DNA from 2 places in the Buttiauxella sp. JUb87 genome. Region 1 is predicted to be linked to the other one. Evidence: predicted binding sites of a transcription regulator. Region 1 holds the regulator's gene; the other holds the start of a gene.

The links. The regulator ArgR, encoded in region 1, controls arginine synthesis, uptake and breakdown. The targets are predictions, from matches to a motif close to ANTGAATAAAAATACANT.
Region 2: the regulator ArgR is predicted to act here: its motif matches at 2,814-2,831, upstream of argA (amino-acid N-acetyltransferase).

What each region holds. Positions count from the first base shown of each region.
Region 1 is NZ_SNVY01000002.1:798,708-803,134, reverse strand. Features, by position in the region: gene EC843_RS11925 (NAD-dependent succinate-semialdehyde dehydrogenase) at 1-64, shown strand, start outside; gene EC843_RS11920 (hypothetical protein) at 106-378, shown strand; gene yhcN (peroxide/acid stress response protein YhcN) at 447-713, opposite strand; gene yhcN (peroxide/acid stress response protein YhcN) at 829-1,092, opposite strand; gene argR (transcriptional regulator ArgR) at 1,476-1,946, opposite strand; gene mdh (malate dehydrogenase) at 2,380-3,318, shown strand; gene degS (outer membrane-stress sensor serine endopeptidase DegS) at 3,383-4,427, opposite strand, start outside.
Region 2 is NZ_SNVY01000016.1:21,618-26,044, reverse strand. Features, by position in the region: gene mltA (murein transglycosylase A) at 1-689, opposite strand, end outside; tRNA gene EC843_RS23975 (tRNA-Met) at 898-974, shown strand; tRNA gene EC843_RS23970 (tRNA-Met) at 1,037-1,113, shown strand; tRNA gene EC843_RS23965 (tRNA-Met) at 1,176-1,252, shown strand; gene amiC (N-acetylmuramoyl-L-alanine amidase AmiC) at 1,373-2,629, opposite strand; gene argA (amino-acid N-acetyltransferase) at 2,864-4,195, shown strand; gene recD (exodeoxyribonuclease V subunit alpha) at 4,351-4,427, opposite strand, start outside.

The DNA.
Region 1 (4,427 bases):
AGGCTCGGTACTGGGCCTGGATGAGTTTCTGGAAGTCAAAACCTTGCATATTGGCGGGCTGTAGAAGCTCAAAAGATAAGAGTGCTCTGGTTAAGGTGGCAAGTAATGAAAAAATACACCTTTGATTTTAGTCAGATAGAAGATCAGCCGGGATTCTATCGTCACTTTATCCAGGTATTTCAACTTGAGAAAAAACAGGTTCACGATCTCGATAGTTTATGGGATGTCGTCGTTGGAGGCATCTTACCTCTCCCGGTGGAAATAGAATTTGTTCACCTGCCGGAGATGCAAAGACGGCGCTACGGGGCGTTGATTTTGCTTTTCGACGAAGCAGAAGAGGAACTGGAAGGGCAATTGCGTTTCAACGTACGTGGTTAACCATGATGTTAGGGCATAAAAAAGCCCCCGCGAGCGGGGGCAAAGCCGTCAGTTTTGACGACGAGGGTTTATTTATACAGTTCAGCGGTAGCGTGCCATGCATCGCCACTACGTGCTTCGGTAATACGATATGCCGATGCACCTTCTTTAGTCGCTTTCTGTGATAATTCCTGACGCATATCCATTGGTGCACTGCCAACCTGGCTGACAGAAATGCTACCCATAGATTGCATGTTTTGTGCTTGTTCGCTGTTTACCTGATGTGCGGCTGCGTTAGCGCCGAAAGAGATAACAGAGAAAAGGCTCAGTGCTGCGATAGTTAATTTGGTTTTCATAATCTTTACTCCTGAATGGTTTTCTCAACGACCGGAAGGGCTAAACTGCTTTATTGTTCTTGGGGCCGTTGTCTGGATTATCGTTGTATTGCTTTTGCTTATTGCTACCGGGCTGTTACTTGTACAGCTCTGCTGTTGCATGCCATTGGTCGCCAGTACGGGCTTCAATGATGCGGTAAGAAGAAGCGCCTTGCTCTTCAGCTTTCTTATTCAGCAACTGGTGCATGTCCATCGGAGCACTACCGACCTGGCTGACAGACACTGAACCCATCGCCTGGCGGTTTTGTGCCTGTTCGGTATTAATAGATGTCGCTGCAAAAGCGCCGAATGACAGCATCGAGAGCAGGCTTGCGGTAACTAAAGTTGATTTCATGTTCATAATTTTCGCCTCGTCGTATTCTTTTATTGGGGTCTTCATTTCGTGACCCTCATCACAAAATCAAGTATACACTAATAACCTACAAAATTAATACCACGCTAATTATTCTCTATGAAACTTTACAATAATAGAGGCTTTTTATATTACGTAAAGTTATTAAAATGAGTCTTTTATTGCTGATTTTTTGTTAAGTATAAGTAAAAACAATGAGATGCCATGAATTAGCTTTTTGTGCGATTCATCACATAACCGGCTGATGAGAGAGATGTTTAGATTTGGGGAAAGCCTAAATAAGGGGATTTACGTATAAACGATGACAGCCAGGGGATTGTTATGAAGGTGTTATTCCCGCCGTACTGACAGCGGGAATACGGAAGTAATGCTTACAACTCTTGTTCGAACAACACCAAAATTGCTTCATACAATTCTTTTACAGTGAAGTCCCTTGCCGGGGTGGTAAAGATGGTGTCATCACCGGCAATCGTGCCCAAAATACCTTCAGCTTTACCTAACGAATCCAGCAAACGTGCAATTAACTGTGCCGCCCCTGGGCTTGTGTGGATAACAACAACGGCATCGTTGTAATCAATATCCAGTACCAGGTTTTTCAGCGGGCTGGACGTTGTTGGCACGCCAAGCTCGGCTGGTAAGCAGTACACCATTTCCATTTTGGCGTTGCGGGTACGCACCGCACCAAACTTGGTCAGCATACGAGAGACTTTGGATTGGTTGATGTTTTCGAAACCATCATTTTGCAAAGCATGAACGATTTCACCTTGAGAACTGAATTTCTCTTCTTTTAATAATGCTTTGAACGCTTTGACTAATTCTTCTTGTTTTGAGGAAATACGCATATATCACCCATGTTCAGGTCAACGAAGATAACATTATTATGCATTTAAATGAATTGTTATGCAAATTATTGGCTGGGTGAAGGCCTGAAATAATGTTATGAAAGAGGCGGATATTATCAAATTTTGTTATCGAGAAACATGCCTTCGTCACGACTCTAAAATAAGATGCCAAGTAAACTAAATGTTATCAAAATGATGTTGTTTTGCTGCGGATGGAGGGGTAATGTAACCGCCGTTGATGTGACAACATCAGGTTGTGACCGGGCGCTAAGGCGTCGTTTCCACCCGGCGAGTAAATGCAGCAGTAACGTTTCAGGAATGCTCAACCTCGCAATCCTAAAGCGGGAAGATTGTAATTACCCCTTCCCTGGATTATGGTCGCCACCGCATGGAGTTACGGCACCTATTTGCTAACCATAATAAGGAGTTTAGGATGAAAGTTGCAGTCCTCGGCGCAGCAGGCGGTATTGGCCAGGCGCTTGCCCTTCTACTCAAGACCCAACTGCCTTCAGGTTCAGAACTCTCCCTGTATGATATTGCACCGGTAACCCCTGGTGTTGCAGTCGATCTGAGTCATATCCCTACTGATGTGAAAATCAAAGGTTTCTGCGGTGAAGACGCAACACCTGCACTGGTTGGTGCAGATGTCGTGCTGATCTCTGCGGGTGTGGCACGTAAACCAGGTATGGATCGTTCAGACCTGTTTAACGTCAACGCGGGAATCGTGAAAAATCTGGTTCAACAGATTGCTAAAACTTGCCCGAAAGCCTGTATCGGTATTATCACAAACCCAGTGAATACCACCGTTGCGATTGCTGCGGAAGTGCTGAAAAAAGCAGGTGTCTACGACAAAAACAAACTGTTTGGCGTGACTACGCTGGACATCATCCGCTCCAACACCTTTGTTGCGGAACTGAAAGGCAAACAGCCGACTGATATCGAAGTTCCTGTCATTGGCGGCCACTCCGGTGTGACCATTCTGCCACTGCTGTCGCAGATTCCTGGTGTTAGCTTCACCGAGCAAGAAGTTGCTGACCTGACTAAGCGTATCCAGAATGCTGGGACCGAAGTTGTAGAAGCTAAAGCGGGTGGTGGATCTGCAACCCTGTCAATGGGCCAGGCAGCTGCGCGCTTTGGTCTGTCAATGGTTCGCGCGCTGCAAGGCGAAAGCAATGTGGTTGAATGTGCGTACGTTGAAGGGAATGGCGAACACGCTCGTTTCTTCTCTCAGCCATTGCTGCTGGGTAAAAACGGTATCGCAGAGCATAAATCTTACGGCAAACTGAGCGCTTTCGAGCACCAGGCGTTGGAAGGGATGCTGGATACTCTGAAGAAAGATATTACCCTTGGCGAAGAGTTTGTTAACAAATAAACCCTGAGCTTTAGAGATAAAAAAACCGGAATGTAGATTCCGGTTTTTTTTCGCCTGCGACTTATTAGTTTGTCGCGGGGTATTCCTGAATCGTGACTTGTAGCGTCAGCTTCTTATCTTCACGCATCACTTCAACTGGAATGACAGAGCCTGGACGAATCTCCGCCACCTGATCCATGGTGCCCAAAGCTGAAATTGCGGGTTTGTGGTTCACAGAGATAATCACGTCGTTAACCAGCAGACCTGCTTTAGCCGCCGGGCCGTCAGGTGTCACTTCGTTAACGATAATTCCCTGAATCTGATCAATGCCGGTTGCGGGGCCATGTAATGGCGTTATCTCGCGCCCGCCAATCCCAATGTAGCCACGAATCACGCGGCCATCGCGAATCAGCTTATCCATGATTTTGGTGGAGAGCTGTGTTGGTATGGCGAAGCCGATACCTTCAGGGGTTTCACCATCGTTACTTTTATCAAACGACAGGGTGTTGATACCCATCAGTTCGCCCAGCGAGTTAACCAATGCGCCGCCTGAGTTACCGTGGTTGATTGAAGCGTCAGTTTGCAGGAACGACTGGCGGCCGGAGGGGCTAAGGCCGATACGACCGGTAGCACTGATGATCCCCTGTGTAATGGTCTGCCCGAGGTTATACGGGTTACCAATCGCCATGACGACATCACCAATATGCGGTACGCGCTTATTGTTGATTGGAATCACCGGGAGGCTGGTGGCATTAATTTTCAGCACGGCCAAATCGGTCAGGCTATCAGAACCCACAAGTAACGCTTCAAAAACGCGACCATCTTGCAGAGCAACGATAATTTGCTCGGCATCATTAATGACGTGTTTGTTGGTAATGATGTAGCCGCGCTCATCCATGATGACACCAGAGCCGAGAGTGCGAATTTGTAACTGGTTACTGGCATTGCTGCCGACACTGCGGTTGTAAACGTTGACCACAGCAGGCGCAGCACGACGCACCGCTGAGTTGTAGCTCAGCGGCGTTTCGTCGGCACTGTCAAAGTTCGAGGGCGCTAAGGGAATGATTTTCTGGCGAAGCGTTGGCATCGTTACCAACAACAATCCCGCCACAATCAGGCCAATCACCACC
Region 2 (4,427 bases), on a different contig from region 1:
GCTTGCATCGACATATCTTCTTTCTTTACTTCACCGCGGTCGATAAGCACCTTACCGATACTGCGATAAGCGTGGCCATTCTTGCCTGAGTAACCAAAGAAGGTTAATGGCTGGCCATCGCCAAAATCGATATAGCCACTGCCCTGCACATCCATAATGAAGTTATCCATTAAGGAGTTGCTGTAAGCAATAATGTAGCTGTCGCTCAGGGCACCACTGTAGATTTCGGCACGGGAAGGTAAACGTCCGCGTTTTGGTGGCATGCGGTAAATCGGATACTGGAACTCACCCTGACGGGTGTAACGCGCCTGCACGACTGGTGTGTAATAGCCGGTGAATTGCACGTTGCCGTAGTTGTCGGCACCTTCCATCTGCCAGGCGTCAATCCCGTACTGGCTCAGCTTACTGGTATCGCCACCGGCCTGCAGCCACTGCTGAACCGCGCCGTAAACATCGCTCTTGCTATTATAGAGGCGAGGAGAGGCAGAACGAATCTGGTTAACTTGCTCAGCAAAGTCGCCACCGTTAATGGGCGCCCCTACCGCATCCGGGCGATTGACCAGGGAAAATGGCTGGGTGAACTTCCCGTCCTTATATTGCTGACCTTTATCTGTCGGTTTCGAGGAACAGCCAGCCAGAATGGCAACCATTACCCCAGTTACAATGTACTTCGTCCAACGTCCTATCATTACTTCCTCGCCCTGTTTATGCCGCATTACGCCACGGGAAGATAGCAAACACGCCGCAAGATTTAAACGAGTTGCGCCTCGCACAGCCCAGATGTGTTCGTTATTTGTACTTAAATTAAATTATTATCAGTTAGATGAGACAAATCGGGTATTTTTTAAAAAAAGGGTTGCATCAAAAGCCGAGCAGAGTATAGTGCGCTTCCACGGACGCGGGGTGGAGCAGCCTGGTAGCTCGTCGGGCTCATAACCCGAAGGTCGTCAGTTCAAATCTGGCCCCCGCAACCAATTAAAAAGTCGCTGAGTTTAGCGCGGTGGTGAAAACCATTAGCAGTAAATAGTTATACGGACGCGGGGTGGAGCAGCCTGGTAGCTCGTCGGGCTCATAACCCGAAGGTCGTCAGTTCAAATCTGGCCCCCGCAACCAACTAAGACGCTGAAGTTTAGCGCAATGATGAAAATCATTTGGGTACTAAAGAAGTTTACGGACGCGGGGTGGAGCAGCCTGGTAGCTCGTCGGGCTCATAACCCGAAGGTCGTCAGTTCAAATCTGGCCCCCGCAACCAACATTTAAACACCTTAACGGGTGTTTTTTTGTATCTGAAATCCGGGTGATTTGATGTCCACCCTACGAAATGCAGTTGTAGGTCGGATAAGCGCAAGCGTCATCCGACAATAAATTGGCTCTATCCACGCCGTGCTAATCGCGAACTATCCGCAAAGTACGCCCTAATCCCTGCCAGAATTGACTCCGCAACTTCCTGCTGGAAAGTTGCAGTACGCAGTTTGCGCTCTTCCTCAACGTTACTCAGAAATGCGGTTTCCACCAGAATCGATGGAATATCCGGTGCTTTCAGCACGGCAAAGCCAGCCTGATCAACACTGTTTTTATGCAGCTTGTTCACTCGACCCAATCGGGTTAGAACTTCTTTGCCGAATTTAAGGCTATCGTTGATGGTCAACGACTGCACCATATCGAACATCGTGTGGTCGAGATACCTGTCACCACTCTTACTCACCCCACCGATCAAGTCGGCAGCGTTCTGTGTTTGAGCAAGGAATTTTGCCGCAGTACTGGTGGCACCTTTGGTTGAAAGTGCAAAGACCGAGGAGCCGCGTGCCGCGCCTGAAGTAAACGCATCCGCATGAATAGAAACAAATAAATCAGCACGTTGCTTCTGCGCTTTCGCCACCCTGACTTTTAACGGGATAAACACATCCTCGTTACGCGTCATATAGGCTTTCATGTTCGCTTCTTTATCAATAAGCGCTTTCAGGCGACGAGCGATTTGCAGCACAATGTCTTTTTCGCGCGTCTTATTTGGCCCGATGGCACCGGGATCTTCCCCGCCGTGCCCAGGATCGAGCATGATCACAATTGGCCTGTCGCGCCCGGCTTTACCCGGCTTCGGCCCTTGTTCAGGTGACGGTGGCGCATCTTTGTCCAGTTTGCCGTTGTTGTAATCTTCCAGCAGGGCTAACAGCGGATCTTGCTCGCTGTTCATATTGGCCGGATAGAGATCCATCACCAGGCGTTCTTTAAATTCTGCTACCGGTGCCAGGGCGAAAAGATGCGGCGTGACGTTCTGCTTGAGCTCAAAAACCATGCGCACAGTTTGCGGATCAAACTGCCCGACACGCGCCGATTTGATAAAAGGATCGTCGCCACGAATTTGGCCGCCAATACCTTTCAATACTGAATTTAAATTCACACCTTCAATGTCCACCACCACCCGATCGGGGTTGCTCAGTGCGAACTGCTTATACTTAAGCTCTTTGTTCGATTCCAGTGTGACACGAGTGTAAGACGATGCCGGCCAGACACGCACCGCCACGACCAGGCTCGAGGCTGCAAAGCCAACCTGGCTGACACTCAGTAGCCACATAGCGCCTGCGCCCTGCAATAAGCGGCGACGACTAATTAAAGAACGGGAATCAGACATAGCTCTCCTGAGCGGTGTTTTTCCGTGAACCAAATAACGACATTTATTTTTTGAGCCGAAAACTTTAGCGAAACATCCCCATACTGTCACTCATAAAAGGGTAAACATTCGCAATCAAGCCCCTGACAAGCCAGATGCAGAAATTTCTGCTTTGCGGTAAATCCTGCTTGCACCTGAAGCAATAAAAGAATAAAAATACAGAAATTACGAATAATCATGCAGCGAGGGCTTGCCGTGGTGAAGGAACGTAGAACCGAACTGGTACAGGGATTCCGCCATTCTGTTCCCTATATAAATGCCCATCGGGGAAAAACGTTTGTCATTATGCTTGGCGGCGAAGCCATTGAACACGAGAACTTTTCCAGTATCGTCAATGATATTGGGCTGTTACACAGCCTGGGAATTCGTCTGGTGGTGGTGTATGGCGCGCGCCCGCAAATAGATGCCAATCTGGCTTCGCATAATCATGAACCTATCTATCACAAACATACGCGTGTCACTGATGCAAAAACCCTTGAGCTGGTAAAACAGGCAGCAGGATTATTGCAACTGGATATCACAGCACGTTTGTCCATGAGCCTTGGCAACACACCGTTGCAAGGGGCGCATATCAACGTCGTCAGCGGCAACTTTATTATTGCGCAACCGTTGGGCGTGGATGATGGCGTGGATTATTGCCACAGTGGCCGTGTTCGTCGTATCGACGAAGAAGCCATTCACCGTCAGCTTGATAACGGCGCAATCGTACTAATGGGCCCGGTCGCGGTTTCCGTCACGGGCGAAAGCTTCAACCTCACTTCAGAAGAGATTGCCACGCAACTGGCGGTCAAACTGAAAGCCGAAAAAATGATTGGCTTCTGCTCTTCTCAGGGCGTTATCGATGACAACGGCAATATCGTTTCAGAACTGTTCCCTAACGATGCACAAAAACGCATTGAAGAGCTTGAAGTAGCCGGGGACTATCACTCTGGCACCGTGCGTTTTCTGCGTGGTGCAGTGAAAGCCTGTCGCAGCGGCGTGCGTCGCAGTCATTTAATCAGTTATCAAGAAGATGGTGCGCTGTTGCAGGAACTGTTCTCCCGCGATGGTATTGGTACGCAGATTGTGATGGAGAGTGCGGAGCAAATTCGTCGTGCCACCATCAACGATATCGGCGGTATTCTGGAGCTGATTCGTCCGCTGGAACAACAAGGGATTCTGGTGCGCCGCTCGCGTGAGCAGCTGGAAATGGAGATCGACAAGTTCACCATTATTCAGCGCGACAACCTGACCATCGCTTGTGCTGCACTCTATCCGTTCCAGGAAGAGGGCATTGGTGAAATGGCCTGCGTTGCAGTTCATCCTGATTATCGCAGTTCATCACGCGGTGAAGTTTTGTTGCAGCGTATTGCTACGCAAGCCCGTCAAATGGGGCTGAGCAAACTGTTCGTGCTGACAACCCGGAGCATTCACTGGTTCCAGGAACGGGGCTTTATGCCGGTTGATGTTGAACTGCTGCCAGAAAGCAAAAAAGAGATGTACAACTACCAGCGCCGCTCGAAAGTGTTGATGGCTGATTTAGCTTAGGTTGATGACAAACCTTATTCTTTCGCAAAGCGAACATATATCACCAAATAAAAAACAAGGAAAATCAATTTATTGATTTTCGGCTAATAACCACAAAGAAGGAAAAACCACGTTTTTTCCTTCTTTGTCAGCACCCTAAGCTAGCCCTGAAAAGGCTAGCTAAAACTGTCCATCAATCCACTACGACGTTCCGTCTTCGTTACAATCGCTTTTTCTAACACCCGATCATCGG